DNA from 2 places in the Weizmannia sp. FSL W8-0676 genome. Region 1 is predicted to be linked to the other one. Evidence: a T-box and tRNA genes for the amino acid it is inferred to sense, from the RefSeq annotation. Region 1 holds a T-box; the other holds one or more tRNA genes.
What was found. The T-box of region 1 lies ahead of serS (serine--tRNA ligase). A T-box ahead of a tRNA ligase gene usually reads a tRNA of that ligase, here a tRNA-Ser.
Positions count from the first base shown of each region.

Region 2: it has a tRNA-Ser gene. The T-box ahead of serS (serine--tRNA ligase) is inferred to sense a tRNA for this amino acid. The anticodon was not compared.

Region 1 is NZ_CP151954.1:80,706-95,667, forward strand. It holds gene NST20_RS00400 (serine hydrolase) at 8-1,327, shown strand; gene pdxS (pyridoxal 5'-phosphate synthase lyase subunit PdxS) at 1,472-2,353, shown strand; gene pdxT (pyridoxal 5'-phosphate synthase glutaminase subunit PdxT) at 2,365-2,937, shown strand; T-box leader at 2,989-3,204, shown strand; gene serS (serine--tRNA ligase) at 3,255-4,535, shown strand; tRNA gene NST20_RS00420 (tRNA-Ser) at 4,774-4,863, shown strand; gene NST20_RS00425 (deoxynucleoside kinase) at 5,036-5,704, opposite strand; gene NST20_RS00430 (deoxynucleoside kinase) at 5,691-6,329, opposite strand; gene NST20_RS00435 (glycoside hydrolase family 18 protein) at 6,652-7,941, opposite strand; gene tadA (tRNA adenosine(34) deaminase TadA) at 9,111-9,620, shown strand; RNA gene ffs (signal recognition particle sRNA large type) at 9,708-9,972, shown strand; gene dnaX (DNA polymerase III subunit gamma/tau) at 10,128-11,819, shown strand; gene NST20_RS00455 (YbaB/EbfC family nucleoid-associated protein) at 11,836-12,162, shown strand; gene recR (recombination mediator RecR) at 12,177-12,773, shown strand; gene NST20_RS00465 (YaaL family protein) at 12,794-13,006, shown strand; gene NST20_RS00470 (pro-sigmaK processing inhibitor BofA family protein) at 13,083-13,349, shown strand; rRNA gene NST20_RS00475 (16S ribosomal RNA) at 13,697-14,962, shown strand, end outside.
Region 2 is NZ_CP151954.1:731,036-745,997, reverse strand. It holds gene NST20_RS03525 (MDR family MFS transporter) at 1-799, shown strand, start outside; gene metA (homoserine O-succinyltransferase) at 897-1,802, opposite strand; gene manA (mannose-6-phosphate isomerase, class I) at 1,894-2,841, opposite strand; gene NST20_RS03510 (VOC family protein) at 2,939-3,334, opposite strand; gene NST20_RS03505 (S1-like domain-containing RNA-binding protein) at 3,334-4,194, opposite strand; gene NST20_RS03500 (hypothetical protein) at 4,298-4,486, shown strand; gene NST20_RS03495 (DUF6254 family protein) at 4,492-4,623, shown strand; gene NST20_RS03490 (cold-shock protein) at 4,791-4,979, opposite strand; gene NST20_RS03485 (LacI family DNA-binding transcriptional regulator) at 5,549-6,535, opposite strand; gene NST20_RS03480 (aldose epimerase family protein) at 6,555-7,595, opposite strand; gene galT (UDP-glucose--hexose-1-phosphate uridylyltransferase) at 7,889-9,373, opposite strand; gene galE (UDP-glucose 4-epimerase GalE) at 9,379-10,374, opposite strand; gene NST20_RS03465 (galactokinase) at 10,371-11,552, opposite strand; gene NST20_RS03460 (hypothetical protein) at 11,656-12,015, opposite strand; gene NST20_RS03455 (acyl-CoA dehydrogenase family protein) at 12,253-13,389, opposite strand; tRNA gene NST20_RS03450 (tRNA-Thr) at 13,530-13,602, shown strand; tRNA gene NST20_RS03445 (tRNA-Ser) at 13,621-13,711, shown strand; gene NST20_RS03440 (5'-nucleotidase, lipoprotein e(P4) family) at 13,761-14,546, opposite strand.

The DNA of each region.
Region 1 (14,962 bases):
GTTGAAAGTGAAAAAAAGCTTGCAAAAAATGGCATTTGCGTTTCTGGTGCTGCTGTTATCGGCAGGGGTTGTGCAGCAGGTGCCGAAAAAAGCCCATGCGCAGGACCAGTTGGATATTCATGCAAAAGCGGCTATCATTGTGGATGCGGATAACGGGCAGATTTTGTATGAAAAAAATGCCGAACAGGCGCTGGGCATTGCTTCCATGAGCAAAATGATGACGGAGTACTTGCTGCTTAAAGCCATTCATGAGAAAAAGGTTTCGTGGAACCAGAAAGTGACAATCAGCGATTATGCGTATCGCATTTCCCAAAACAGGGCACTTTCAAATGTGCCGTTAAGAAAAGGCGAAAAGTACACGGTTAAAGAGCTTTTCCAAGCGATGGCGATTTATTCGGCAAACGGCGCAACGATTGCGATTGCAGAAACGCTCGGCGGAACGGAAAAAAACTATCTGAACATGATGAACAAACAAGCGAAAGCATTCGGCCTCACCCATTATAAGTTTGTGAACGCAACCGGGCTGAACAATAAGGATTTGCAAGGCATGCAGCCGGCCGGGACAGGCAGGACGGAAGAAAACCTTGTCTCAGCAAAATCCGTTGCAAAAATCGCCTACCATTTGATCCACGACTACCCGGAGATTTTACAAACAACAAGCACGGCCAAAATGAAATTCCGGGCCGGGACAGATGATGAAATTGCGATGCAGAACTGGAACTGGATGCTTCCGTCCCTTGTTTACGGGCGGCAGGGCGTTGACGGGTTGAAAACCGGGAACACCGACAAAGCGGGATACTGCTTTACAGGCACGGCCAAGCAAAACGGCATGCGCATCATTACCGTCGTTCTTCATGCAGAGGATGCGAACGGGAACAGCACCATCAAGTCCCGATTTGATGTCACAAACAAATTAATGGATTATGCTTTTAATAATTTCACAGAAAAAACCCTTTACCCGAAAGGCTATCAGGTGAAAAAGACGGTAACGGTGAAGTCCGGCAAAGAAAAACAGGCTTCCATTGTCACGAAGGCGCCGCTTAAAGTGGCTGTGAAAAACGGGGAAGGCAAAATGTACACCCCTGTTGTGAAATTTGATTCAAAACAAATCACAGCGCCGGTGAAAAAGGGAACAAAGGTCGGTACATTGTATGCCCGGCATAAAGACGGGCAGGAACTTGGCTATTTGTACGGCCCGGGTACAGCACACACCGCTTTGGTCACCAAAACCGATATTGAAAAAGCCAACTGGTTTGTGCGTATGATGCGCGGAATTGGCGGATTTTTCGGGGGACTTTGGGATCATACAGCCGGCAAATTATTTTAAATGAAAACAGGACAAGGGCCCTTGTCCTGTTTTTCACTTTAACGTGGAAAAATTAGTGCCTTGACAAGCATTCGCTTTTGGTGTTAATTTAAATTATTATACATATAATAAGAATTTTTAATTTTATAAAGGGGCGTACAAAAGATGAAAACAGGAACAGATCTAGTGAAACGCGGGATGGCGGAAATGCAGAAAGGCGGCGTGATCATGGACGTGGTCAATGCCGAGCAGGCAAAACTTGCTGAAGAAGCAGGCGCTGTTGCCGTCATGGCATTAGAACGCGTTCCTTCCGATATCCGGAAAGCCGGAGGGGTTGCCCGTATGGCGGACCCTTCCATTGTGGAAGAAGTAATGAACGCCGTCAGCATTCCGGTAATGGCAAAAGCAAGGATCGGCCATATTGTTGAAGCGCGGGTGCTCGAAGCGATGGGCGTCGATTATATTGACGAAAGCGAAGTTTTAACGCCGGCCGATGATGAGTTCCACATCAATAAAAAAGAATTCACGGTGCCGTTTGTGTGCGGCTGCCGCGATTTGGGGGAAGCGGCACGAAGGATCGGGGAAGGCGCCTCGATGCTCAGGACAAAAGGCGAGCCGGGAACCGGGAATATCGTTGAAGCGGTCAGGCATATGCGGAAAGTGAATGCGCAGGTGCGGAAAGTGGTCAACATGAACGAAGATGAACTGATGACGGAAGCCAAACAGCTCGGTGCCCCGTACGAGGTGCTGCTGCAAATTAAAAAAGAAGGCCGGCTGCCGGTTGTAAACTTTGCTGCTGGCGGTGTTGCAACGCCGGCGGATGCGGCTTTGATGATGCAGCTCGGTGCGGACGGCGTTTTCGTCGGATCGGGGATTTTCAAATCGGAAAACCCGGCGAAATTTGCGAAAGCGATTGTCGAAGCAACGACCCACTACCAAGATTACAAACTGATTGCCGAATTGTCGAAAGACCTTGGAACAGCAATGAAAGGCTTAGAAATTTCAACATTGCCGGCTGAAGCAAGAATGCAGGAGCGCGGCTGGTAAGGAGAATCAGCATGAAAAAAATTGGCGTACTTGGCCTCCAGGGGGCTGTGGAGGAACATATCCGTGCAGTGGAAGCCTGCGGGGCGGAAGGTGTTGTCGTTAAGAAAAAAGAGCAGTTGGACGAAATCGGCGGGCTCATCCTGCCGGGCGGGGAAAGCACGGCAATGCGGCGGCTCATTGACCGCTACGGTTTTATGGCGGAACTGAAACAGTTTGCCGAAAGCAAGCCGGTCTTTGGCACATGCGCAGGGCTGATCCTGCTTGCAAAGCGTATTGAAGGCCAGGAAGATGCGCATATCGGCGCAATGGATATTACGGTGGCGCGCAATTCTTTCGGCCGCCAGCGGGAAAGTTTTGAAGAAACAATCCGTGTTAACGGCATCGCGGAAGATTTCCCGGCTGTCTTTATTCGCGCGCCCCATATCGTTTCCGTTTCCGATCATGTTGAAGTGCTGGCCGAGTGCCGCGGGCGGATTGTTGCGGTCCGCCAGGGAAATCTGCTCGGCTGCTCCTTCCATCCGGAGTTAACGGATGACCTGCGGATGACCGAATATTTTTTGAGTATGGCAAGGATTCCGGTATAGTCTGTTGCAAAACGGATAAAATTGTAGTACATTAAGATGTACGTGAAGACTGAAAAAGCAATGACAGGAACCAGTAGGAGAACGCTTTTCCTAAAGAGAGCCGGTGGGCGGTGGAAACCGGCGGAAAGCTTCTGTGAATCCATCCTTGAGCGGGTTGCTGAAAGCCGGGCGAGTAGGCATCCACGGGAAAAAACCCGTTATCCTTACAAAGCGGAAAACTCTTGTTTTCAATTTGGGTGGCAACGCGGGTTCACTCTCGTCCCTGTTTTCAGGGCGGGAGTTTTTTATTTGAATTTCGATAAAAGGAGAAGGATAGCATGTTGGACATCAAATTTTTGCGTGCGCATTTTGATGAAGTCAAAGAACGGATGCAGCACCGCGGAGAAGATTTGACCGATTTTGAAAAGTTCAGCGGGCTGGACCAAAGGCGGCGCGAACTGATCATGGAAAGCGAAGCGTTGAAAAACAGGCGGAATGAAGTCACGCAGCAAGTTGCGGCACTGAAACGCGAAAAGAAAGATGCAACAAAGCTGATCGAGGAAATGCGCGGCGTCGGCGAGAAAATTAAAGCGCTGGATGCCGAGTTGAAACAAGTCGAAGCCGAACTTGAAATGCTGATGCTTTCTATCCCGAACATTCCGCATGAAAGCGTGCCGGTGGGAGACAGCGAAGAGGACAATGTCGAAATCCGGAAATGGGGTGAAGTGCCGGCATTTGGATTTGAACCGAAACCGCACTGGGATATTGCCACTGACCTTGGCATCCTTGACTTTGAAAGGGCAGCCAAAGTGACCGGCAGCCGGTTCGTCTTTTACAAAGGGCTTGGCGCCCGCCTTGAACGTGCGCTTTATAATTTTATGCTTGATCTGCATGTCGAAGAACACGGTTATGAAGAGGTATTGCCGCCGTATATGGTGAACCGGGCCAGCATGACAGGAACGGGGCAGCTGCCGAAATTTGAAGAAGATGCTTTTCTTGTCAATGAAAAATACTATTTTCTGATCCCGACTGCCGAAGTGCCGGTGACAAATTATCACCGTGATGAAATTTTAAACGGCGGCGACCTGCCGATCAATTATGTGGCATTCAGCGCCTGTTTCCGTTCGGAAGCGGGTTCTGCCGGGCGCGATACACGCGGGCTGATCCGCCAGCACCAGTTTAACAAAGTGGAACTTGTAAAATTTGTCAAACCGGAAGATTCCTATGAGGAGCTTGAAAAACTGACGGGCCATGCGGAAAGAGTGCTGCAGCTTTTGGGCCTGCCTTATCATGTGATGAGCATGTGCACGGCGGACCTCGGGTTTACGGCAGCGAAAAAATATGATATTGAAGTGTGGATGCCAAGCCAGCACGTATACCGCGAGATCTCTTCGTGCAGCAACTTTGAAGCTTTCCAGGCAAGGCGTGCGAACATCCGCTTCCGCAGGGAACCCAATGCAAAACCGGAACATGTCCATACACTGAACGGATCCGGGCTTGCCATCGGGCGTACCGTCGCAGCCATCCTTGAAAATTATCAGCAGGCTGACGGCAGCGTGGTGGTTCCCGAAGTGCTCCGCCCGTACATGCGTACCGATATCATCAAACCAGAATCATAATAAAATCCCCGGCTTTTTTACATGAAAAGCCGGGGATTTGAAACATGTTTTCCGGAAGCTTCCGCATTTTTTAGGGCGGGATTTTACTCAAAAGGGCGGACAAGAGAAAAACGGCCATATCTAAATGTGCGTTCCGGGGCCTTCCTTTGGCTAAAATTCAGATGGCTTTCCGCAGTAGAAAATCTTGATGTGCTTGACTTGTTTTGATCGTGTAGGTTATAATCTTTTTTGTCAAAATGGAGGAATACCCAAGTCTGGCTGAAGGGATCGGTCTTGAAAACCGACAGGCGGGTTACACCGCGCGGGGGTTCGAATCCCTCTTCCTCCACTTGAAAAATGAAAAGGACTATGATTGAAAGCCTGTGGCACCCTGAAATGGCGGGAGCTGTGGGCTTTTTTCGTGGAGTAAGGACAAGACACCACATTTTTTGCATGCCCGTGATCCCTCCGTAAATCATTAAAAAGCCCGTTACGCGATGGTAACGGGTTTTTAGCCGCCATTATTTTTTTACGGCTGCTGCCTGTGCGAGCATGTAGCCGATCCGCTCGACAATCGGTTCGACGGCATCTTCATGTTTAAACAGGTCGTATTCGTCAATGTTCAGCCTGAGAACCGGGCAGGCATGGAAAGAGTCGATCCACTGCTCGTACCGTTTCTGCATTTCAATCCAGTATTCAACAGGGGTATCTTGTTCCATTGGACGGCCGCGTTTTTTGATCCGTTCCAAAATGTTTTCCAGCTTGCCTTCCAAATAAATCATCAGGTCGGGATGCGGAAAATACGGGGTCATCACCATGGCATCAAACAAGTTTGTATAGGTTTCAAAATCAATGGCAGACATATTGCCTTTTTCATAATGCATCCGGGCAAAAATGCCGGTATCCTCATAAATGGAGCGGTCCTGGATAAAACCGCCGCCGTATTCAAACATTTTTTTCTGCTCCTTGAACCTTTCCGCCAGAAAATAAATTTGAAGATGGAAACTCCACCGTTTAAAATCGCTATAAAATTTTTCCAAATACGGATTGGTGTCGACTTTTTCAAAGGACGCCCGGAAATGGAGCGCCTTCGCGAGCGCACGCGTTAAAGTCGATTTTCCGACGCCGACAGTACCTGCAATGGTGATCACAGCGTGGTTCGGAATTTGATATTTCTCACGAAGTTCCATGGGTATGTACTCCTTTTTGTAAGGTTTGCGCGATTTCTTGCAGCATGTATGTCAGGTCATGTTCATGCCGGATAAAATCAAGTGTATCACAGTCGAACTTTAATACCGGGATGTCCGGATGGCCGGCTTCGAAGCGGCTCATAAACCGGCCGTAGTCTGCGGATAGTTTTTGTAAATACGTTTCCTGCATATTTTTTTCAAATGCCCGCCCTCTTATTTCAATTCTCTTGAGGAGCGTTTCCAGGCTTGCGTGCAAATAAATGATGACGTTCGGCTGCGGCATATCGGCTGTTAAAATGCCGTAAATTTTCATAAATTTTTCAAACTCATGCGTTTTTAGCGTCCGCCGGGCAAAAATCAAGCTTTTAAAAATATGGTAATCTGCAACGACAGGCTGCCTATGCCGTTTAAGGTCTTCCAGCTGTTTGTAGCGATTGCAGAGAAAAAACATCTCGGTTTGGAAACCCCATTCTTCTTTATTGGTATAAAATTTTCCAAGAAAAGGATTTTCATCCACAATTTCTTTCAAAAGCTGAAACGAAAAGTATGATGAAATGGCTTTTGCCAATGACGTTTTGCCAACGCCGATCGGTCCCTCGATTGCAATAAACGGTATCCTTTTCATAACGCCCTCCCGCTGAAGCGATTGTTCATTGATGCACACTGTTGCTATTTTAGCACAAGTCTCCGCCGGTTGTCATACGGGAAAAAAAGCGGTCATGTGTCCCGGCGTTCTGCTTCCGGCTGTTTCCTGGGTTGGTTTTAACAAACATTTTCCAAAAAATGGAACTCAAATGTGACTGGTGCTTGCTCTGTGTATCGGATCAGGCCTGCATCCGGACCGTCCAGTTGGCGCCGGCATAAATGCGGGGAAAGGACTTCGCAATCCCGTCCGTGCGGCGCAGCGGGTTCCGGGGTAAAAGAAAAAAGCAACGGAACCCGCTGCTTCAGGAAGGGCGTTTGACTACATCAAAGCGATCGGCGATTAACAGCCAGTTTTGCGGAAAAGAGAGGCCGAGTTTCCAGTAGCTCATGCCTCTTAACCCGAGTTCAGTAAGCAAATTAAATTTTGCCTCAATGGAACGGGCATCTTCAAACCAGACGGTGTGCCGCCGGTTGTTTTCATCTGTATAGTTAAAATGAGGGGCCTGGGATGTTGTGTCATACAGGATCGGCACATTGTGCGCACCCGCGAGCCGGATGGCCTGCTGCGGGCTGACGGCTCTTGCTGTTGTGCCAGTTTGATAGGGCAATGTCCAGTCATAGCCATACAGATTTTGCCCCATCAAAATCTTATTGGGCGGCATTTCTGTGATGGCATAGCGGAGCACATCCCGGACCGGCCCGATCGGAGACACCGGCATGGGCGGGCCGCCGCTATACCCCCATTCGTAGGTCATAATGACAACAAAATCGGCAATTTCGCCATGCGCCCTGTAATCGTGTGCCTCATACCAGCGCCCGGCCTGGGTGGCGCTCGTTTTCGGAGCGAGCGCGGTGGACATGAGCCAACCTTCCCGGCTGAAGCGCGTTTTTGCTTTTCTTAAAAACCGGTTGTAAGCTTCCCTGTCCTGCGGGCGCAAATACTCAAAGTCAAAATGAATATCACGGAAACCGAGCCGGCTTGCGGTTTGAACAATTTCATTTAAAAACCGGTTCTGGACGGTTTCGTCGTTCAAAAGGATCCGCCCGAGTTCATCGCTGAACTGGCCGTTTTCCTGATTACAGATCACCATCATTAAAATGGCGTTTTGGGCATCGGCAATCGCCCGCAAATTTCCAAGCGGCGGGGCAACAAGTGTGCCGTCTCGGTTTACCCGGAATGCAAACGGGGCAAGATAGGTCAAATACGGGGCCGCTTTTCGCGCACTTGTTTCAAGAGACGCTGAAACCGTGTTCCCGAATGGTTCAACATACGCATTAAATTCTGCTCTTTTTTTCGGGGAAGGCGGCAGATAAAGGCGCAACCCGGGTCGGAGCTGCTGATGGACAGAAATGCCGTTGATGCGGGCAAGTTCCTGGTAAGATATCCCTGCTTGTTGTGCAATGGAATATAAGCTGTCCCCCGGCCGGACCCAATAAAACCTCCCGGTGATCGGGATGACAATCGCCTGTCCGATGACAAGCCGATCCGGATCCGGAAGTTCATTTGCCGAAATGATTTCTGAAGCCGGAACACTGTATCTTTGCGCAAGATTTGAGACCGTGTCATTTCTTTCGACAACATGTATTTGCAAACGAGTCCCCCCTTGTGTCAGCCATCGCTATTGTTATCTTTATGCCCCGTTTTTTTAAAACATGCCCGCTTTTTATGTGCGCATTTTTTTTGCGGAATCATTCATCAAACCATTTTTGCGGCATTTCTTAACGTAACGGCCTGCTAAATGAAGGAAGGGCATGATTTTTGTAGTATTGCTTAACGTAGAAGGGTTCTAAGCAAAGGAAGGGCATGATTTTTGTGGCGCTTCTTAACATAGAGGAGCTCTAGATTAAGGAAGCGGAAATTTTTTGTGGTGTTGCTTAACAAAAAGACCATTTTGGACCCAGTCGCGACTCCTTTTGACAGGTTCAAAAGGACATTTCGAGCCCGGATACAGCTTGTTTTGTCCTTTTGGCAGGTTCAAAAAGACATTTCGGACCCGGATGCAGCTTGTTTTGTCTTTTTGACAGGTTCAAAAAGACATTTTGGGGCCAGGTGCGGTATGTTTTGTCTTTTTGACGGCTTCAAAAGGACATTTCGAACCCGGATGCAATCGTGTTTTGTCCTTTTGACGGCTTCAAAGGGACATTTCGGGCCAGGATGCAACGTGTTTTGTCCTTTTGGCAGGTTCAAGAAGACATTTTGGGGCCAGGTGCAGTTTGATTTGTCCTTTTGGCGGTTTCAAAAGACCATTTCGAGCCCAGGTGCGTCTTGTTTTGTCCTTTTGACGGCTTCAAAAAGACATCTCGAGCCCGGATGCAACGTGTTTTGTCTTTTTGACGGCTTCAAAAAGACATTTCGAACCCACTCGCGACTCCTTAAAGGCGCTCTAGATTAAGGAAGCGGAAATTTTTTGCAGTGTTTCTTAACGTAGAAGGGTTCTAAGTAAAGGAAGGGCACCCATTTGCGCATCTTTCTTAACGTAGCCGTCCGCTAAATGAAGGAAGCAAGCATGTTTTTCAGTGTTTCTTAACATAGAGCCCCTCTAAGTGAAGGAAGCGAACGTTTTTTGTGATGTTCCTTAACATATAAGTGCTCTCAGTAACGAAAGAGCATCCAACTTTTCCGTTTCCTAACACAGGAGCCTTCTACCTGAAGAAAGCCAGCGCAAAACGGCAGGAAAATCCATACTGATGACCGAACCCAGTGTGATTTTTTTCAAGGCTGTGTTACGATAAGGCTACGATACCTTTTGGAGGAGTTTGGATGGAAAATCGCGATGAATATTATATGCGCCTTGCCATTCAGGAAGCCGTAAAAGCACAGCATCTCCGTGAAGTGCCGATCGGGGCGGTGATTGTGATCGATGAAAAAGTGATTGCTGCAGCCCACAACCTGCGTGAAACCACCCAGCGTGCTGCCGCCCATGCGGAACTTCTGGCCATCGAAAAAGCATGCGAAGTGATCGGATCATGGCGCCTTGAAAATGCCGAGTTGTATGTCACACTGGAACCATGCCCAATGTGCAGCGGTGCCGTTTTACAATCGAGGATCAAGCGGGTCGTTTACGGGGCAAAAGATCCAAAAGCGGGCTGTGCGGGAACTTTGATGAACCTGCTTGAGGACGGTCGCTTTAACCACCGGAGCGAAGTCGTAAGCGGTGTGCTTGAAACAGAATGCGGGGAGCTATTGCGGTCCTTTTTCCGGTCTTTAAGGGAGAAGAAAAAGAAGGAAAAATTTGTGGCAGAGGAAGATGGAAAAAGTCCCACCAATTAACAGGCGGGAGAGATTGCTTTTTTTAAAAAAGACATGTATACTTAGTTATGCGTTAGTTTTTAACGCTTAAAACTGGTATCAATTTTGCCGCGCTAGGTGGGGAGGCAGCGGTGCCCTGTACCCGCAATCCGCTCTAGCGGGACTGAATCCCTTTCCGAGGCCGGCTGCTTGTAGGGTCAGCCTTAAGTAAGTGGTGTTGACACCCGGGTCCTGCGCAATGGAACCCCGCGAACCATGTCAGGTCCGGAAGGAAGCAGCATTAAGCGGGTCATTCCATGTGCCGCAGGGCAGCCTGGGTCGAGCTAACTGCTTAAGTAACGCTTATGAGGGTCGGTCGAAGAAAGGTGCGCGGCAGTTTCATTACATAAAAAACAAAACTCATCCTGATCCGGGATGGGTTTTTTCCATATTTGAATGCTTTTCGATTCGGGATGTAAAATCGCTTTTCCTAAGGTATAATAAAAGAAATGTGTGAATCGGAAGCAAATCTGGCCGGGAGGATTGATCATGGCTTATCAGGCGTTATACCGCACATGGCGGCCGCAGCGGTTTGCGGATGTCGTCGGGCAGGAGCATGTGACAAAAACATTGCAGCATGCCCTCCTGCAACAGAAAACAACGCATGCTTATCTTTTCTCGGGCCCGCGGGGTACAGGAAAAACAAGTGCCGCTAAAATTTTGGCAAAGGCGGTGAACTGCGAACATGCTCCGACCGGGGAACCGTGTAACGAATGCGCTGTCTGCCGGGGGATTACAGACGGCACGATCCCAGATGTCATCGAGATTGACGCGGCGTCGAATACAGGCGTGGATGACATCCGGGATATCCGCGACAAAGTCAAATACGCGCCAAGTGTTGTTAAATATAAAGTATATATTATCGACGAAGTCCATATGCTGTCGATCGGCGCATTTAACGCACTTTTGAAAACACTTGAGGAGCCCCCGAAACATGTCATTTTTATTCTGGCAACAACCGAGCCCCATAAAATTCCGCTTACGATCGTTTCCAGATGCCAGCGGTTTGATTTTAAACGAATCACATCCCGTGATATTTTTAAACGCCTGGCTTATATTGCAGGCGAAACCGGCATTGCATATGATGAACAGGCGCTCAATATTATCGCCCATGCTGCGGAAGGCGGGATGCGGGACGCGCTCAGCCTACTTGACCAGGCCGTCTCTTTCAGCGAGGGGAAAGTGAGAGTGGAAGATGCGCTCACGGTAACGGGTTCCATTTCCCAGAATGATTTTACCCGCCTTGCGCAGGCAATTCAAAAGAAGGATGCTGCAAAATGCCTTGACCTTGTCGGTTCTCTTCTCCAGCAGGGAAAAGATCCTTCAAGGCTTGTGGAAGACTTCATCCTTTATTTCCGCGATCTGCTTTTGTATAAAACTGCCCCGCAGATGGAGGAAGCGGTTCAAAGGGTTTATTTAGATGAGGCGTTTAAAGAAATGAGCCGCTCGCTTCAAACGCAGGAAATTTACCGTTTTATTGACATCCTGAACCAAACGCAGCAGGATATGCGTTTTTCCAATATGGCCCGCGTTTATTTGGAAGTGGCTTTTATCAAACTTTGTGAAGAAAAAGCGCCGGATCCCGGGGAAAATGATCTCATCCGGAAACTTGCTGAAAAAATCGAACGGCTCGAATCAGAACTCGAGTCTCTCAAGCAAAACGGGGTGCCGGAGGCGGATGAAACAGAACATGCGCCAAAACGGCAGGCCCCGAGAAAAATTCCGCGCACTTCGAAAGGTTTTAAGGTACAAGTCGGAAGGATTCATGATATATTAAAAGAAGCGACAAAAGAGGATCTCAAACGGATTAAAAACAGTTGGAACGATATGATTGAGACGCTCAACAGCAGGCAGATGCGGTCGCAGGCGGCGCTTTTAAACGAAGCGGAACCGGTGGCGGCGTCGCCGAACGCTTTTGTCATCAAATTCAAATATGAGATCCATTGCCAGATGGCGATGGAAAACGAGAAATTTTTACAAGCGATTTCGAGCGTGCTCAGTGAATTAACCGGAACCGGGTACCAGGCTGCGGGCGTTCCGGAAAATGAATGGAATACGATCAGGGAAAATTATATCCACCACCATAAAGAAGAAGCAGAGGAAGAAAAACCGCAGGATGATCCGGTTGTAACCGAAGCAATCAAATTGTTTGGGCCTGAATTAATTGAAATAAAAGACTAAAACTGGAGGGTTTCATATGCGAGGAATGGGCAATATGGGCAATATGCAAAAAATGATGAAACAAATGCAAAAGATGCAGAAAGAAATGATGGAGGCACAGGAGCAGCTTGGCGAACAGAAAGTGGAAGGTACGGCAGGCGGCGGCATGGTAACCGTTGTCGTTTCTGGCCATAAAAAAGTGCTGGAAGTGCGCATCAATGAAGAAGCCGTCGATCCGGACGATGTCGAAATGCTGCAGGACATGATCCTTGTCGCCACCAATGACGCCCTGGATAAAGTTGAACAGCTGACGGAGCAGACGATGGGCAAGTACACGAAAGGCTTCAATATTCCGGGATTTTAAAGGTGTGATCAACAATGCAATACCCTGAACCAATCACAAAATTAATGGAAAGCTTCATGAAACTGCCAGGCATTGGGCCGAAAACCGCGGCCCGGCTGGCATTTTTTGTTCTTGATATGAAGGAAGACAGCGTCCTTGCATTTGCCAAGGCGCTTGTCGATGCGAAACGGGATCTGACGTACTGTTCCGTTTGCGGGCATATCACCGATACAGATCCGTGCTATATTTGTGCCGATCCGCGCCGCGACAGAAGCGTGATCTGCGTTGTCGAGGAGCCGAAAGACGTCATTGCCATGGAAAAAATGAAAGAATACAACGGCCTTTACCATGTCCTGCATGGTGCGATTTCGCCAATGGACGGAATCGGCCCTGAAGACATCAGTGTGCCGGATCTGCTCAAACGCCTGCGCGATGAAACCGTCCAAGAAGTGATTCTTGCAACCAATCCAAATATCGAAGGCGAAGCAACAGCCATGTATATTTCGCGGCTTTTAAAACCGTCCGGCATTAAAGTGACACGGATTGCACACGGGTTGCCAGTGGGCGGAGATCTCGAGTACGCCGACGAAGTCACCTTATCAAAAGCACTGGAAGGCCGAAGAGAAATTTAACCTGACACGGGGTGGATACAATGTTCAGCAAGAAGCAAAAACTCAGGAAAGCATACGATGCGCTTCTTCTCGATTTGGTCACAAACGTAAAAAATGAATGGGTACAGCAAAACGCCCTCCAGCATCTAAGTTTTGAATTTAACGAAGAACTTTACTACCGCACCAAAGTGGCCGAAGCGAAGTATGTGTTTCTTTTTCGGGAAGTGAAAAGAAGAAACATCCGCCTCCAGTAAGGGTAGCACGGCTCAAGTTCTTTTTTGGACAACTCCTTCATAAAAATAAAGCAGCTGGAAAAAAGGGGTGATTCACTTGAGCTCAACCATCATCATTATTGCGATTGTCGGCCTGATCCTTTTGCTGCTGTTTTCCGCAGCTTTAACCAAACCGCTGCGATGGGCGGGAAAGTTATGCATCAAAGCCATCATCGGGGCTATACTCCTTTTCTTTTTAAACCAAGTGGGCGGCCGGTACGGACTGCATGTCCCAATCAATGCAGCCACCGTATCCGTTTCCGGGCTGCTCGGCATACCCGGGGTGATCGGCCTGACTGTCATCCAGACATGGATTCTGTCTTGACAAAAGCAGCGCTCGAACCGCCATCAGCAGACAACCAGCGCCAAAGAAATGATCCATCATTTCTTTGGCGTATTTTTTATGTTCATTCGAAGAAACTAGAAGCTTAGGCTGAAAGAAGCATGGGCGCCCACGAAAAAGCAGGCATAAAAAAAAAGGATTGACTACACTTCGTTATACTAGTATAATAGTTTTCGTCGCCGCATCCGGCATCAAACTTCTTAAAAAAGTAGTTGACATGTTGGTTGCGTCGTGGTATGATATAAAAGTCGCTGAAAAACAAAGCGATTGTTCCTTGAAAACTGGACAAAACGAAACGTCAAATTCTTTTTGAGCTTTTATCAAACATCTTTACTGAGAGTTTGATCCTGGCTCAGGACGAACGCTGGCGGCGTGCCTAATACATGCAAGTCGTGCGGACCTTTTAAAAGCTTGCTTTTAAAAGGTTAGCGGCGGACGGGTGAGTAACACGTGGGCAACCTGCCTGTAAGATCGGGATAACGCCGGGAAACCGGGGCTAATACCGGATAGTTTTTTCCTCCGCATGGAGGAAAAAGGAAAGGCGGCTTCGGCTGCCACTTACAGATGGGCCCGCGGCGCATTAGCTAGTTGGCGGGGTAATGGCCCACCAAGGCAACGATGCGTAGCCGACCTGAGAGGGTGATCGGCCACATTGGGACTGAGACACGGCCCAAACTCCTACGGGAGGCAGCAGTAGGGAATCTTCCGCAATGGACGAAAGTCTGACGGAGCAACGCCGCGTGAGTGAAGAAGGCCTTCGGGTCGTAAAACTCTGTTGCCGGGGAAGAACAAGTGCCGTTCGAACAGGGCGGCGCCTTGACGGTACCCGGCCAGAAAGCCACGGCTAACTACGTGCCAGCAGCCGCGGTAATACGTAGGTGGCAAGCGTTGTCCGGAATTATTGGGCGTAAAGCGCGCGCAGGCGGCTTCTTAAGTCTGATGTGAAATCTTGCGGCTCAACCGCAAGCGGTCATTGGAAACTGGGAGGCTTGAGTGCAGAAGAGGAGAGTGGAATTCCACGTGTAGCGGTGAAATGCGTAGAGATGTGGAGGAACACCAGTGGCGAAGGCGGCTCTCTGGTCTGTAACTGACGCTGAGGCGCGAAAGCGTGGGGAGCAAACAGGATTAGATACCCTGGTAGTCCACGCCGTAAACGATGAGTGCTAAGTGTTAGAGGGTTTCCGCCCTTTAGTGCTGCAGCTAACGCATTAAGCACTCCGCCTGGGGAGTACGGCCGCAAGGCTGAAACTCAAAGGAATTGACGGGGGCCCGCACAAGCGGTGGAGCATGTGGTTTAATTCGAAGCAACGCGAAGAACCTTACCAGGTCTTGACATCCTCTGACCTCCCTGGAGACAGGGCCTTCCCCTTCGGGGGACAGAGTGACAGGTGGTGCATGGTTGTCGTCAGCTCGTGTCGTGAGATGTTGGGTTAAGTCCCGCAACGAGCGCAACCCTTGACCTTAGTTGCCAGCATTGAGTTGGGCACTCTAAGGTGACTGCCGGTGACAAACCGGAGGAAGGTGGGGATGACGTCAAATCATCATGCCCCTTATGACCTGGGCTACACACGTGCTACAATGGATGGTACAAAGGG
Region 2 (14,962 bases), 650 kb from region 1:
GGGATTGTTAGCAGGCAGTGTCATTCTCCTTGGTTTATTCATTTTGATTGAGTACCGGCATCCGGATCCATTAATGCCGCTTTCGTTGTTCCACATCCGGGCCATTTCGGTTTCAAATCTGGTTTGTTTTTTGGGCAGTGCCGTTCTGATGGGGATTAACGTTTATATTCCGATGTGGATCCAAGGGCTTGAAGGGCATGGCGCAACGCTATCCGGGCTCATGCTGGCACCGAGCCCCGTCCTGTGGATGCTCGGCTCTTTTGCCGGCGGAAGGCTTCAGCTGAAATACGGGGACCGTTTGGCGTTTTTAACGGGAATGGCCTTCATTTTGGGAAGCACAGTCTGGCTCAGCCTGTTTTCATTGGGAACGCAGGAATGGAGTTTTTACGTTTTCTCCGCCATTTCCGGATTCGGGTTCGGGATTGTCATGACGATCTCGCTCGTTTCGGTGCAGTCGGCGGTGGACTGGTCATTGCGCGGGGCGGCGACGGCATCGAATACATTTTTCCGGAATCTGGGGCAGTCGGCCGGTTCCGCTGTATTCGGTACGTATTTTAATGCAAAGATTGCCGGGGAACTTGCGAAAGGCAATCCGGGCGGGTTTACGACGAATTCGCTGAACAGGCTGATCAATCCGGAAAGCGCGGGCCGATTTTCGGAAGCGGCGCGCGAATGGCTGCGGCATGTGCTTTTTTCAGGCATTCATTCGATTTTCATCCTGCTTGCCGTAATTTCACTTGTTTGTTTTCTTCTCTCTTTCGCGGTTCCGAAAGCGGAAGGGGAAAAGGGGCTGTCCTGATACGCGGGGCTGCCTCTTTTTTGTTTTTCAGATGATTCCGGCAGGGCAGTTGCGGATTTTTAAAAAAGCCGCCCCTGTTTGCGGGACAGCCCTTTGTTTACCATTGATACGGTGTTTCCTGATATACATAATAGTTCAGCCAGTTGGAAAACAGCAAATAGCTGTGCGAGCGCCACGTATGGAGCGGCCTCTCATTGGCATCGTTATTCGGAAAATAATTTTTCGGGAGGGCGGTGCCAAGCCCCTTTTGCTGATCGCGCACATATTCATCAGCGAGGGTTGTTGCATCATATTCCAAATGGCCGGTGATCATAATATTTTTCCCGTTTTCATCCATTACAATGAACGGCGCGCCCTCTTCCGATATGGAAACGAGCTGAAGTTCCGGATGGTTTTCAATGGCTGCGCGCGCAACATCCGTATAACGGGAATGGGGCGCGTTAAAAACCTCATCAAATCCGCGGACCAGCTTAACCATCGGCAAAAACAAGCGGTGTTTGAAAATGCCGAAACACTTTTCCGGCAGTTCGTACTTCTCAATGCCATAATGGTAATACAATGCAGCCTGCGCACCCCAGCAAATATGTAATGTCGACGTGACATTGGTTTTGGTCCAATCCATGATTTTCTTCAGCTCGTCCCAATAATCCACCGCTTCGAAGTCCATTTTTTCAACTGGGGCGCCGGTAATAATCATCCCGTCAAAACGGCGGCCTTTCACTTCGTCAAAAACCGTGTAAAAATGTTCTAAATGGTAGCTGCTGACGTTTTTGGATTGGTAAGTCGACGTCCGGAGAAAAGTGATGTTGACCTGCAACGGCGTATTGCCGAGGAGGCGCAGCAGCTGCAACTCCGTTTTTTCTTTTTCCGGCATTAAATTTAAGATTAATATATTCAGCGGACGGATATCCTGCGTTCTCGCCCTGTCCTCATCCATCACAAAAATTTTCTCTTGTCTCAGCAGCTCTCCGGCAGGTAAATCTTTCGGTATATTGATTGGCATTTTCAACGTCTCCCCCATACTCAGTTGTCATGTATTTTTCATTATATCGGTTTTCTGCCGTTTGCTGCAATATTCTTGATAGACAGACATTTTACGGATGGGATACGATCAGCGTCAGACGGCCTTCCAGTTCAAAATTGCCAAATCCGGACGGAAGCAAAAAATGCATCCCTTTTTCAAGCGGATAAGTTTTTCCGCCGGCTTTCATGGTCCCTTCCCCGTCAAGCACACTGGCCAGTTCGAACGGTTCGTTTTGCGTAAAAAGTGCGGTCCCTTCTACATCCCATTTATATACAGAGAAAAAGGCTTCCTTTGCAAACGTTGTGATGGTAACGCCCGGTTTTTCTTCCGTACGGGGGCGGACTGCGGCATCCCGGTGCGGTATCATCGTAACATCAATCGCTTTTTGCAAATGCAGTTCGCGTTTGTTGCCGGCAGCATCCGTCCGGTCGTAGTCATAAACGCGGTACGTTGTATCACTGCTTTGCTGCGTTTCGAGCACAAGTGTCCCTTCGCAAAGCGCATGAATCGTCCCGCTTGGCACATAGAAAAAGTCCCCCGGGTGAATCGGCACTTTGCGCAGCAGGCTGTCCCATTTTCCTTCTTCAACCAGGCGGACAAATTCTTCTTTCGTTTTGGCATGATGCCCGTAAACGAGCTGTGCGCCTTTTTTGCAGTCAATGATGTACCAGCATTCCGTTTTGCCGAGTTCTCCATTTTCGTGTTCATTGGCGTATGCATCGTCCGGGTGAACCTGGACCGATAAATCTGCATTTGCATCGAGGATTTTTGTCAGGAGCGGGAATCCTTTTCCAGACATTCCGCCGAATACGTCACGCCTTTCTTCCCACAGCTCCATCAGCGTTTTGCCGGCAAATTCGCCGTTTTTTACAGTTGACGGGCCGTTCGGATGGCCGGAAATGGCCCAGCATTCCCCTGTATGGTCAGACGGGATGCTGTAACCGAACCGGTCCCTCAGCGCGGTGCCTCCCCAAATTCTTTCTTTAAAAACCGGTTCAAGAAATAAAGGCTCGGTCATACAAATTTTCCTCCTTGAAAGGCAATCCTTTGCTCAAATATGAACAAAGCATTTTCAGTCCTTTTCATTATAGCATACCGCTCCTGCAGCCGCGCCGTCAGCTTTCATACAATTCGATCGGAAGGCCGTCGGGATCCTGGAAAAAGGTGAATTTTTTCTCTGTAAGCGGGTCAATGCGGATTTCTTCTACTTGAATGCCCATTTCTTCAAGCCGCTTTTTATCCGCTTCTACATCGTCCGTTTCAAATGCAAGATGCCGCAAGCCCGCAGCTTCCGGGAATGTCGGGCGCGCGGGCGGATCCGGAAAGGAAAACAGTTCGATCTGATATACGCTGCCGACCGAAAGATCCAGTTTGTAGGAATCACGTTCTTTCCTGTATACTTCCCGCACCGGCTCCAAACCGAGGCAATCCACATAAAAATGCTTTGATTTTGCATAATCGGAACAAATGATGGCAATATGGTGAATGCGTTTCAACCTTGGAACTGCCATTATTTCCCCTCCTTCCGGTATGTCCAGCCTTCTTGCTGGTAGACGGTGCCGTTTTTCATCAAACGGCCGAGCGCAAGTTTAAACGCCGCTTTGCTGATGCCAAACCGCTCCTGAATCTCTTCCGGCATGCTTTTATCCCAATACGGCATTTTTCCGCCGCGCGAATCCATATAGGCAAGGATATTTTCCGCATCTTTATCCAATGCTTCATAAGCGCGCCCTAAAAGCGAGATATTCAGCGTCCCGTCCTCTTTTACATCAATGACGCGGCCTTCCACTTTCTGCCCGAGGCGCGGTTCGTCGTCGCGCTGCGATTCATGGATAAAACCGATATAGCCGTCATCTGTGATGATGGTCGAACCCGCTTTTGCCAGCCGGAACACATGCCCGGTGACATCTTTGTTCCACATTTCCCTGCCGGCTTTTTTCGCTAAATCCCTGACTATGTTTTCCCCGGCTAATTTTGCGAATAATCGCCCATGTTTGTCAAGATCAAGGGTAATGTATAAATGATCGCCTTTTTCCGGCCAGAGCGAGCGGATCGGGGGCAGGTCATCAACAGAAAGAAGCATATCTTTGTGAATGCCGATCGAAACGAAAACGCCAAGTTTTTCTTTGGTGCCGGCAACTTCCGCCCAGCCGGATGTCCCCAGCCGGATGTCTGGAATCACGTTTGTCGCGGCCAACCTCCCCTGATGGTCCTGATATAGAAAGACGGTTTGCACCGCTTCTGGATCAAAGGGTTCCGTAATATCCCGGTGATGCAGGAGCACGTCTTCTGTCCCGTTAGATAAAAAATAACCGAACGGCGCTTCCCGCACCACCGTAAGTTCGGCAACGGTTCCTGGTGTTAAATCCATTGCAGCAGTTTCCTCCTCCGTAAATCGTTTGCTTCATAATAGGTAATTATAACATTGATCGGCGGAAAACATGATTTTATTTTGAACAAGGAGTGGAAATACTATGCCTGACAAACGTGAGGTGACGCATCGGGACAATGAGGCGGAAACGGTTGTCAATGATGCGCATGGGAGCAACCAGGTTGGCTTGTTCAGTGAACATAAGCCTTATAAACCGTTTGCTGTGACAGCACTGGAAACGGATGAGGATATGAAAAGATTCGCGAAATTTACAGATGGCAAACAGGAGTGATCCAAGTGAGTAAATCAAAGCGCGAAGAAGAACGACAGTGGAAAGTCCGGAAAGAATCGCAAAACCCGCACGGCAAAGTGAAATCTCTGGAAGAAATCGCGGATGAGATATTCGCCGAATGGAAAGAGAAAAAGTGAGATAAAGGGGTGCTTTTATGGCACCCCTTTTGTATGCTGGAGACCGTGCCCAATCAGGTTTTCCGAAATGGCTTAACGATTCCATAGCGGGCGCAGACAATAAAAAACCCGTTGAAAACAGAGGTTTCAACAGACCCGAAAAATGGCAACAAAAAATAACTGTTTTTTTAACTTCCGATAACTGGCAGCACGCGTACTTCTTTTTTCATATCGGATTGGCAGAGCGGGCAGTGCGGCTTTTCTTCAAAAGTAAAGTTTTCACGCATAAAACCGTTGCAATCAACGTTTGTGCAGGCCCATACAGTTGTTTCCACCTCAGGCACCGGCTCCTTCTGGTTATTAAAATATGCCATCATAAAAGACTCCCTTCTTATGTTTAGTATAACACACTTTAACACAAAAAAGGGGACCGGACCTGCTGCGTTAACGTATGCAGGCAAGTGTGTGCAAACCGTCCCGGTGCATTCATGCATACTTCTATTATATGCATGCTTCCCCGGCTTTATGCGCCCGCTTTGCACCAGGCAAGGGCTGCGGCCTGCAACCGGGCTGGGGCCGGTGCCTGCCCTGCTTTGATGCATTGGCAGCACCCGCTTTACATTCTGATCCACTTTCCGCAAGTTCGCGGCTATTTTTTCGCGCCCCTGCTATTTTTGAAGCCGGTACTTGCACTGCTTCAAGATCTGCCCTAAATGCCTGCCCACTTTTCGAAGGGTTCGGCAATTTTGTTTGCAATCTATGCCATTTTGAAACAGGAACCTGCCCTGCTTCGGCGCCTTTGCATGATCTGCCCTAAAATTTGCCCCGCTTTCCGCAAAGTCGCGGCCATTTTCTTTACACGCACATGCTATTCCGAAACCGAGATCCGCACTGCATTGCAACGCCCGGCCAATCATTTTTCCGGCTTCGCCATTTTGCTGCCCGTTCATCCGCTTTTGCGGCAAACGAGTTTTGAGGCAATAAAAATTTTCTTGGCAACTGTTCTGCCTTCCAAACGTTCCAGCAGCGTATCGACTGCTGTCTCGCCCATCAATTCCGTATACACTTTCACAGTAGAAAGCGGCGGGAAAACGTATTTGGACAGCGAGATGTCATTGACGCCGATAAGGCTTACGCGGACGGGCACCGGGATGTTGTTTTCCGCAAGCGCCTTAAGGCAACCGATCGCAATCGCATCATTGGCGGCAAAGAAAGCAGTTGGAAGCGCGTCCCCGTGTTCGCGGACCGCCTCGTTCATCAACCGGTACCCATCTTCAGTCGAAAACGCGCCGATATATACCCATTTTTCATTCCAGCGGCCCGCTGCCTGCATCCAGCGCCTGAACGCCATTTCGCGCGGATCCTCAATCGTGGCGGAGGCATCTTTATAATTTTCCCTGCCGCCGATAAAGCCGATTTGCGTATGGCCTTTTTCCGTAAAATAGGTGAGCACTTTTTCCGTCGCTTTTTCAAAATCGGCCACAACGGCATCAAAACGGTTGTCATCAGGCGAGCAGTCGACAAATACGATATTCGGGGTAACAGAGAGAAGCTTCTCCACTTGCGCAAGGCTGAATTTCCCGACGGCAATGATGCCCTGGATTTGCTCTTTCCCCATCTCTTCCAAATGGGTCAAATCGTATTTCGTCAGCCGGATATTTTTCATGCTGCAGCGTGCTTCAATGCCCATTCTGATTGATAAATAATACAAATCATTCAGTTCTTCTTGTTCCGTATACCAGTACACAAGCGCAATTTTGATTTTTTCCGGTTTCCGGGCTGCCTTTTTCTTGTAAGAAAGTGCTTCTGCTGCTTCAAAGATTCTTTTTTTCGTATCGTCACTTACGGAAAGTGACGGGTCGTTATTCAGCACGCGTGAAACCGTTGAAATGGAAACACCCGCCTTCTCAGCAATATCTTTAATCGTTGCCATTGTTACACCTCAATCTTTTTCAGCCAAAAATCCATTTTGTATGGGCGCGGTATGTTTCACCCGGCTCCAGAATCACAGACGGGTATTCAGGGTGATGGATCGCATCCGGCACACCCTGCGTCTCGAGGCAGACCGCCAAATAATCACAAGGCTTGCGGCCGCGGATTTCATATGTGTCATTTCCCATCGTATTGCAAGTATAAACGACGACGCAAGGCTGGTCGGTTTCCACCGTTAGCATGCGCCCGCTCTCTTCGTCTTTTAAGCGGATCGGTTTTTCCGTTTCTGGCAATAAAAACGCGTGGTCATAGCCGTTTCCGACAAGGACGTTTTGCGGATGATCCGATACCGTGCCGTCTTCGATTTTTCTCCCGTTCCGGAAATCGAACGCGGTACCTCTAACATCAAATGTTTTCCCTGTCGGCAGCGTTTCCCGGCCAAGTTCCAGCACACGGCCACTCGGGATTTGTAGTTCATGGCCGCGCACATCGCGTTTCATGTCGCCGCTTAAATTGAAGTATGCATGATTGGTCATGTTGACGATCGTTTTTTTATCCGTATGTGCCTGATAAGACAGCTTCAGTTCTTGTTCATTTGTTAAAAGATAGATCACGGTGGCATCGAGATTTCCGGGATAGCCTTCTTCGCCGTCCGGGCTTGTATACGTAAATTTCACACCAACTGCGCCGTCTTGTTCAATGGGCGTGCTGTCCCAGATGACGGCGTTAAACCCTTTGAAGCCGCCATGGAGATGGTTGCGGTTTTCATTGGCAGAAAGCTTGTATGTTTTGCCGTCCAGTTCAAAAGAAGATCCGGCGATCCTGCCGGCAACGCGGCCGATGATAGCGCCGAAATACGGAACACCATGGAGGTAGCCGTCAAGGTTGTCATACCCGAGCACGATGTTTTCCGCTTTGCCGTTTTTGTCCGGCACGATGATCTTATTGATGATGCAACCGTATTCAAGCACCGTTACAGATATGCCGCGGTCATTTTTCAATTCATAAGCATGGACCGGACGTCCTTCCAATTCCCCAAACAATGCCTTTTTGATTTCCATTTTGATCATCCCTTTTCCGTTAAAGATTGCGGGCCATAAAAAACGGCCCGGTGTACCCGTTCGAGCTAAAAGTTACGGAATGTGATGTATAGCCTTCGGTTGAGCCCGCGTTAAAGTGTTTCCGGCTCCAGTTCCCCGCGACCGCGCCAATCGCTTCCGGAATCCGCGGCAGGCCTGAAAGCCCCGTAAAAACCGGTCTGCTGTTTGGTGTGCGCGGTACATTCCGGAAGGCGTTTAGCAGCCTGCACCCTTTCGTCGTGAACATGCGCAAAAAAGGTTGGAACGGACCGCCGCTACAACTTACGCAAAAAATTCCGGAATGCCTGTTTTCCTCTTTCGTCCCGTTTAAAGACGCCGGCGTGCTGCAAAACTTGCAAGAAGACTTTGCCCACTTCGTTGCGGACGATGCCTTCCACGTTTTCCGCTGCCACCGTGCCTTCGTATTTTTTCTTTAAACCGTTTGCCCAGTCAAGATGGTAGGCGGCAATGGCATTCGGCTGCCCGAGCAAATATTTCTCCACTTCGGCCAGCTCATTTTTCAGCCGTGCCGGCAGAACCGCAAGCCCCATCACTTCAATCAGCCCGATATTTTCTTTTTTAATATGATGGACCTCGGCGTGCGGGTGGAAAATGCCAAGCGGATGGGTTTCGCTTGTCCGGTTGTTGCGGAGTACAAGATCAAGTTCAAACCTGTCCCCGCGTTTTCTTGCGATCGGCGTAATCGTGTTATGCGGCGTCCCGTTTGTTTCCGCGAGGATATCGGCGGAAGGGTCGCTGTACTGTTTCCAGATTTGCAAAATATGATCCGCAGCCTCGGTAAGACGTGCCGCCTCTGCACTCCGCAGCCGGATGACCGACATCGGCCATTTGATAACGGCGGCTTTCACATCCGGAAATGCCTTCATTTCAAAACGCCAGTCGTCAGCCGCTTTTGCCATCGCAAATTCATAACGCCCGCCCTGATAATGGTCGTGCGACAAAATCGAACCGCCGACAATCGGCAGATCGGCATTTGAGCCCAGGAAATAATGCGGGAACCGCCCGACAAATTCAAGCAATCTTTGAAAAGCCGCTTTGTCGATTTTCATATCGCGGTGTGTTTCTGACAGCACAATGCAATGTTCGTCGTAATACATATATGGTGAATATTGCAAATACCACGGCTCGCCGCCGAGGGTAAGGCGGATAAGCCGGTGGTTCGACCGTGCCGGGTGCCCCGTTCTGCCGGCATATCCTTCATTTTCCATGCAAAGAAGGCATTTCGGGTAATGGCCTTTTTTGGCGTTTTTTTCCCTGGCAATGGACTTTGGGTCTTTTTCCGGTTTTGAAAGATTGATGGTAATGTCAAGATCGCCGTATTCCGTTGATGTCTTGTATACAATGTTTTTCGCAATCTGCTTCGTTTGGATATAATTGCTGTGTTTGCTTAACGCGTAAAAATAATCGGTCGCTTCAGCCGGGCTTTCCGCATATTTTTCCCGGAAAATACGGTTTACCGTTGATGGGCGCGGTGTAAACACATTCATGACGTGGCTTGCAAAAATGTCTTTCTCATCCAGTACATCCTGAATGATGCCTTTTTCGCACGCGTAACGGACAAGCATGCCGAGGAGATCAGGAATATCCTGATCTGCCCCGCCTGCTTCCGGTTCACGGAATTCATCCAGATGCAAAAGCGACAGCACCTGGTTTCTCGCATACACCCGATCTTCTTCCCCGATTAACCGGGTGCGGACAGCCTTGTTTACAAGCTGCTCGACCGTTTCAAAAATTTCCACTGGTTTCACCTTCTGTCGTCGTAACCGTTTGGATGGCTTTCATGCCAGTTCCATGCATCTTTGATAATCTGGCGGATATCCGTTTTTTGCGGATTCCAGCCGAGCACACGTTTAGCCTTTTCGGATGAAGCGATGAGCGTGCTCGGATCCCCGGCGCGGCGGTCGCCGATTTTGACGTTAAAGCCTTTGCCGGTCACTTCCCGGACGGTATCCACAATTTCTTTGACAGAAAATCCGTTGCTTGATCCGAGGTTGAACACATCGCTTGCGCCGCCGTTCTGTAAATATTGAAGCGCAAGAATATGGGCATCAATCAAATCTTCCACATGGATGTAATCGCGGACGCATGTCCCGTCTTTTGTATCATAGTCTTCGCCGAAAATGGTAATCGCCTCGCGTTTTCCAAGCACCGTTTCCAATACAACCGGGATAAGATGCGTTTCCGGATGGTGGTCTTCGCCGATTTCGCCGGTTGATCTTGCGCCGGCTACGTTAAAATAGCGAAGTGCAACGTATTTAATGCCGTACGCTTTTTCACACCATTTCATCATTTTTTCCATCGCCAGTTTTGTCTCGCCGTAAGTGTTGGTCGGAACGGTCGGCATTGTCTCTGTAATCGGCACGCGTTCCGGTTCCCCGTATGTTGCGGCGGTCGAAGAGAACACAATATGCGGCACATGGAATTCTTTCATCATTTCAAGCACAATTTGCGTGCCGTATACGTTGTTGTCGAAATATTTCAGCGGCTGTTCCATCGATTCGCCGACAAGCGAGTTGGCTGCAAAATGAATGATCGCGTCAATTTTTTCCTTTCCGAACACGTCCCGCATAAAGGCACGGTCGCGAATATCGCCTTCGTAAAATTTTGCCTTTGGATGGATTGCGCCGCGGTGGCCGGTCTGCAGGTTGTCAATCACCACCACGTCATATTTTTGGTCGATCAGTTGATATACGGCATGCGAGCCGATATAACCGGCTCCGCCTAATACTAAAATGCTCATGCAAGTTCCTCCATTGTGATTTCTTTTGCCCCGTCGCCGATGCTTGCGGTGTAGAAGTCCGCCCGGTAGCCGATTTCTTTTTCATAGACGTCCCCGACATTTTTGATAAACGCATCGACTTTGTCATTTTCGACAATTGCAATTGCACATCCGCCGAATCCTGCGCCCGTCATTCTCGCCCCGAGCACGCCCTCCTGCTTCCAGGCAGTTTCGGCCAGCGTATCAAGTTCTTTGCCGGTCACCTCGTAATCATCCCGCAGCGAACGGTGGGAGGCATTGATCAGTTCCCCGAAAGCGGGCAGGTCGCCACGTTTTAATGCATCAAGCGCTTTAAGCGTGCGCGCATTTTCATAAACGGCATGCTTTGCCCGTTTCCTCACAATCTCATTGTCTATGATTTCCTTGTTTTTTTCAAATGTTTCTTCTGTCAAATCGCCGAGCGTTTCGATATCGAGTCTCTTTTGCAACTGTTTCAGTGCCGATTCACATTCCGCACGCCGTTCATTATATTTAGAGTCCGCAAGTTCGCGGCGTTTATTCGTGTTCATAATCAAAATTTTATGGTGATCCAGCTTGATCGGGGCATATTCGTATGCAAGCGTGGCACAGTCGAGCAAAATGCCCGCGTCTTTTTTGCCCATCCCGACCGCGAACTGGTCCATGATCCCGCTATTTACGCCGATAAATTGGTTTTCCGTTTTTTGCCCGAGCTTGACAAGATCCAGCCGTTCCACTTTTAGGTTGAACAATTTTTCAAGCATCACGCCGGTCAATAGTTCAATGGAGGCGGAAGAAGACAGGCCGGCCCCATTCGGAATATTGCCGTACACGAGACAGTCGAAACCCCGTTCTATTTCATGCGCGGCTTCCTTCAAATATTTCAGCATGCCTTTCGGGTAATTGGCCCAGTCATGCGCTTTGGTGTACTCAAGGTTGTCGAGCGTAAATTCGATGACGCCCTTTTCTTTAAAATTTAAAGATACAAAGCGGATGTTGCGGTCACCGCGTTTTTTCGCCAAAGCATACGTCCCCATGGTAATCGCGCACGGAAACACATGGCCGCCGTTATAGTCAGTGTGCTCCCCAATCAGATTTATCCGGCCCGGCGCAAAAAACGCGCGCTCCGCCGCCGTCCCGAAATACTCCTTGAAAGCCTGAGGCAAATTTGGGTTGCTCATGTTCGTTCCCCCTAAGTGTAATAGATTGTAAACGGTTTCTTCGTTTTCATCTTACACGAGGAAGTAAAAAAATGCAATGTTTTTTACTAAAATTTTACCTGCATCATTCAACATCTGAATAATAGAGTTTGAATTCGATGTCCTGGTCGTGGTTGCCAAAACCCTTTCCAAAAATGGTCGCGCCACCGACATGTTCCGTATCTTCCAGTACAGCAATCCGGAAAGTGATCAGGCTGTTTCGGAGCGGCAAATCCGAAATTTTGACATCCGACAGGCATTCCCCGTCCATATACGTGCCATACTGGTTGATCCGCAAATGTTTCAAAAGGCCGTACTGGCTGTGGTTGCTCTCCCACCAGCCGGGATTGTATTTGCCGCGGATATCCGAAAAGTTTCCCGGGCACGTCCATGTGCCGAGGTTTTTTGAGCAAGAAACAAACGGCCTGCTGTCATATACCCGCAAGCCGAAAACCGCCCCGGAAAATATCAGGAAAATCCTTGAAAAATGGCAGGATGAAAACGTACGGGCTTATCCGGCAAATCATAGAATGTAAACGAACCATGGAGCGGCAACGGTGCAAATTCAGCACTTGCCGCTTTTTTAGCGGCAGCGGCAAAGCGGGCCAAAAAAAGAGGCGGCGCTTTGCTGCTTTGCGCCCCCCTTTCTTCCCGGCTATTTAGACCATCGGATCTTTTTGTTTTACACCCGCGCGCCGAGCTGCATGAGGACGGCATCATCCATCGGCGGATTGTGTAATCCCGCACGCACATCCCGGTAATAACGCTGGAGCGGGCTTTTTTCAGACAGGCTTCTGGCACCTACGATTCGCATCGCTAAATCAACTGCTTCTATCGCATGATTTGTAACCGCCATTTTCGCCGCCCCCAGTTCCGGGCCCATCTCTTTTCTTTGTTCTGCCCCGGCTTCATCCCACATTTTCGCAACTGAATACAGAAAATGTCGCGCCTGCATCAGTTTCAGCTCGATTTCACCGAATTTCTGGCGGATCGCCGGCAGTTCCGCAATCGGATGGTTCAGGCTGTTCGGCGTATACGATTTCGCAAACCGGGCCGCTTCCCGTTTCGCTGCTTCGGCAATGCCTAAATAACAGGCAGGGATATGGAGCAGATAACCGGCCGGCTCTTTCTTTTTCGTCTGGATCTCCGCCAGGTTCGCAAGCGGGACTTTGACGTTTTCCAGCACAACATCATGGCTGCCGGTTGCCCTTAAAGCAATGCTGTCCCATGTTTCGATGACGGAAAGGCCTGCCGTATCCCGCGGAACGACAAAACTGCCAACCGCTTCTTTTTCCGGAATTGTTGCGGTAATGATAAAAAAGTCGAGCACCGGGGACATGGTGGCAAATGTTTTTCTGCCGTTTAACACCCATTCGCCGTTCTTTTCCGTTGCCGTTGTTTCCGGCATGCCGCCGCGCGTCGGGCTGCCCGTTTGCGCTTCGGTTGCGCAAGTGTTGATGAGGGCGGCCTCCCCTGCTGCCGCACGGCAAATGCGTTCAAACAGCGGTTCGTTCCATGTTCTTGTTTCGGACAAATGCATGAAAATCCCCATATGCCATCCGATGGAAAGGGCAGTCGACCCGTCCGCAACCGCGATGGCCTCTTGCAGGCGGACAAGCTCATACAGCGAAATGCCGCCCCCACCGTAGTTTTGCGGCACAGTCAGCTTTGTATAGCCTGTTTCTTTTAAATCCTGAATATTTTCAAAAGCAAACCGTCCTTTCAAGTCATTGGCAGCCGCCCTTTCGGAAAACGGGCCGGCAAGCGTTTGAATCAGTTCCAGTTTTTCCTCCAGCGTTGAGGTTTGTAAAAAATCCATATCCTTTCCTCCCCGTAAAAACTCTTTCCTTTTATTTTACCGGAAACATGCCGGAAAAACATGACAACACTTTTTTTAAATTTCCTCTTGCAATCCGGATTTTATTATAATATAATTTACATTGTCCTGATTGATTCCATGCTGGTGTAGCACAGTTGGTAGTGCACTTCACTCGTAATGAAGGGGTCGGAGGTTCGAGTCCTCTCACCAGCATCTTTCTTTTTTCCATATGGAGAAGTACCCAAGCGGCTGAAGGGGACGCACTCGAAATGCGTTAGGGCGGGTGACCGTCGCGTGGGTTCAAATCCCACCTTCTCCGCCATACATAGCGCATATTAAAATTCCGGAAAAACTCCGGAATTTTTTTGCGTTTATGAACCACATGGCAGTTCATGTTCCCAATCCCCGTAAACCGGATTCGGGAATACGATAAATTTGCGGCCAAATGCATGGCGGAAACGGTCTGCTTCCAGGCTGCGCGCCTTGTTTCCTTTTGCGTCAAATGCCTTAAAAAAGTCCCCCAGATTATCACCGAACAAGGCAATGATGTCGTGGTCCTTTTCAACAGCCTGCCGGCGCGTTTCTTTGCTGCTTGTTCCTTGTTGCAACAGCACATGGGAACGGACGGCCTGCGGGATCCCTTCTTTTTTCAAGTTGCGAAGGGTGGCATCCATATATTTTTCGTCACGGTTTGAAATGTAATAAATATCGATTCCTTTTTTGTCGGCATATTTTAAAAAGGAAAGCGCCCCCGGGAGCGGTTTTGCTTTTGCTTTTTTCACCCATGCTCCCCAGCCGTTACCAAACGAAATGCCCTTTTCTGCCATATAAGATAAATACGGCCCGTTGTCCAGCACCGTTTCATCGAGATCCAGCACGATGGCCCGCTTCTTTTTTACCTTTGTTTTCAGGCTCTCCTCCATACGCTGTTTTCCGATATTGTATCCTTGATAATAGAGCGCTCTTGCTTCCCCGGATGTCCGGTACCAGGCAACCCCCATTTTGATCTGTTCCGCTTTTTGCTTTGCCGTGCAGCCCGTAACCGGAACCGTCTTCATGACGGCAGCTTCCCGGTTTTGTTTGCCGCCTTCAGCAGAGCACCCCGCATTTCCAAGCACCAGCGCAAAGACAATTAGCAACCCTGCAAAATAGTTCATGCTAGCCCCTTCTTTCTAAAATGCTTTTACGTTTAGTATAGAGGAATCCCGGAAATTGATACATGCTAAAAGACAGTTTGGCGGCGGTTGCGTATTTCGAGCGGTCCATCCTGAAAATTTGCGACGGGATTTTTATTCTTCCGCTGGCGTGTTTTTTTGTGATATGGGCGTTTACGTACATTATTTTCCGGAATTTCATCCGCTTTCTTCATGTAGACGCGTTCTACGTTAAGAAAGATCGGAGTTTTTTCTCGCTTCCTTCACATAGACGTGCTCTATGTTAAGAAAGATCGGAGTTTTCGCCAGCTTCCTTCACTTAGACGCGCTCTATGTTAAGGAACTTCAGAGTTTTTGCTCGCTTCCTTCACATAGACGTGCCCTATGTTAAGAAAGATCGGAGTTTTCGCCAGCTTCCT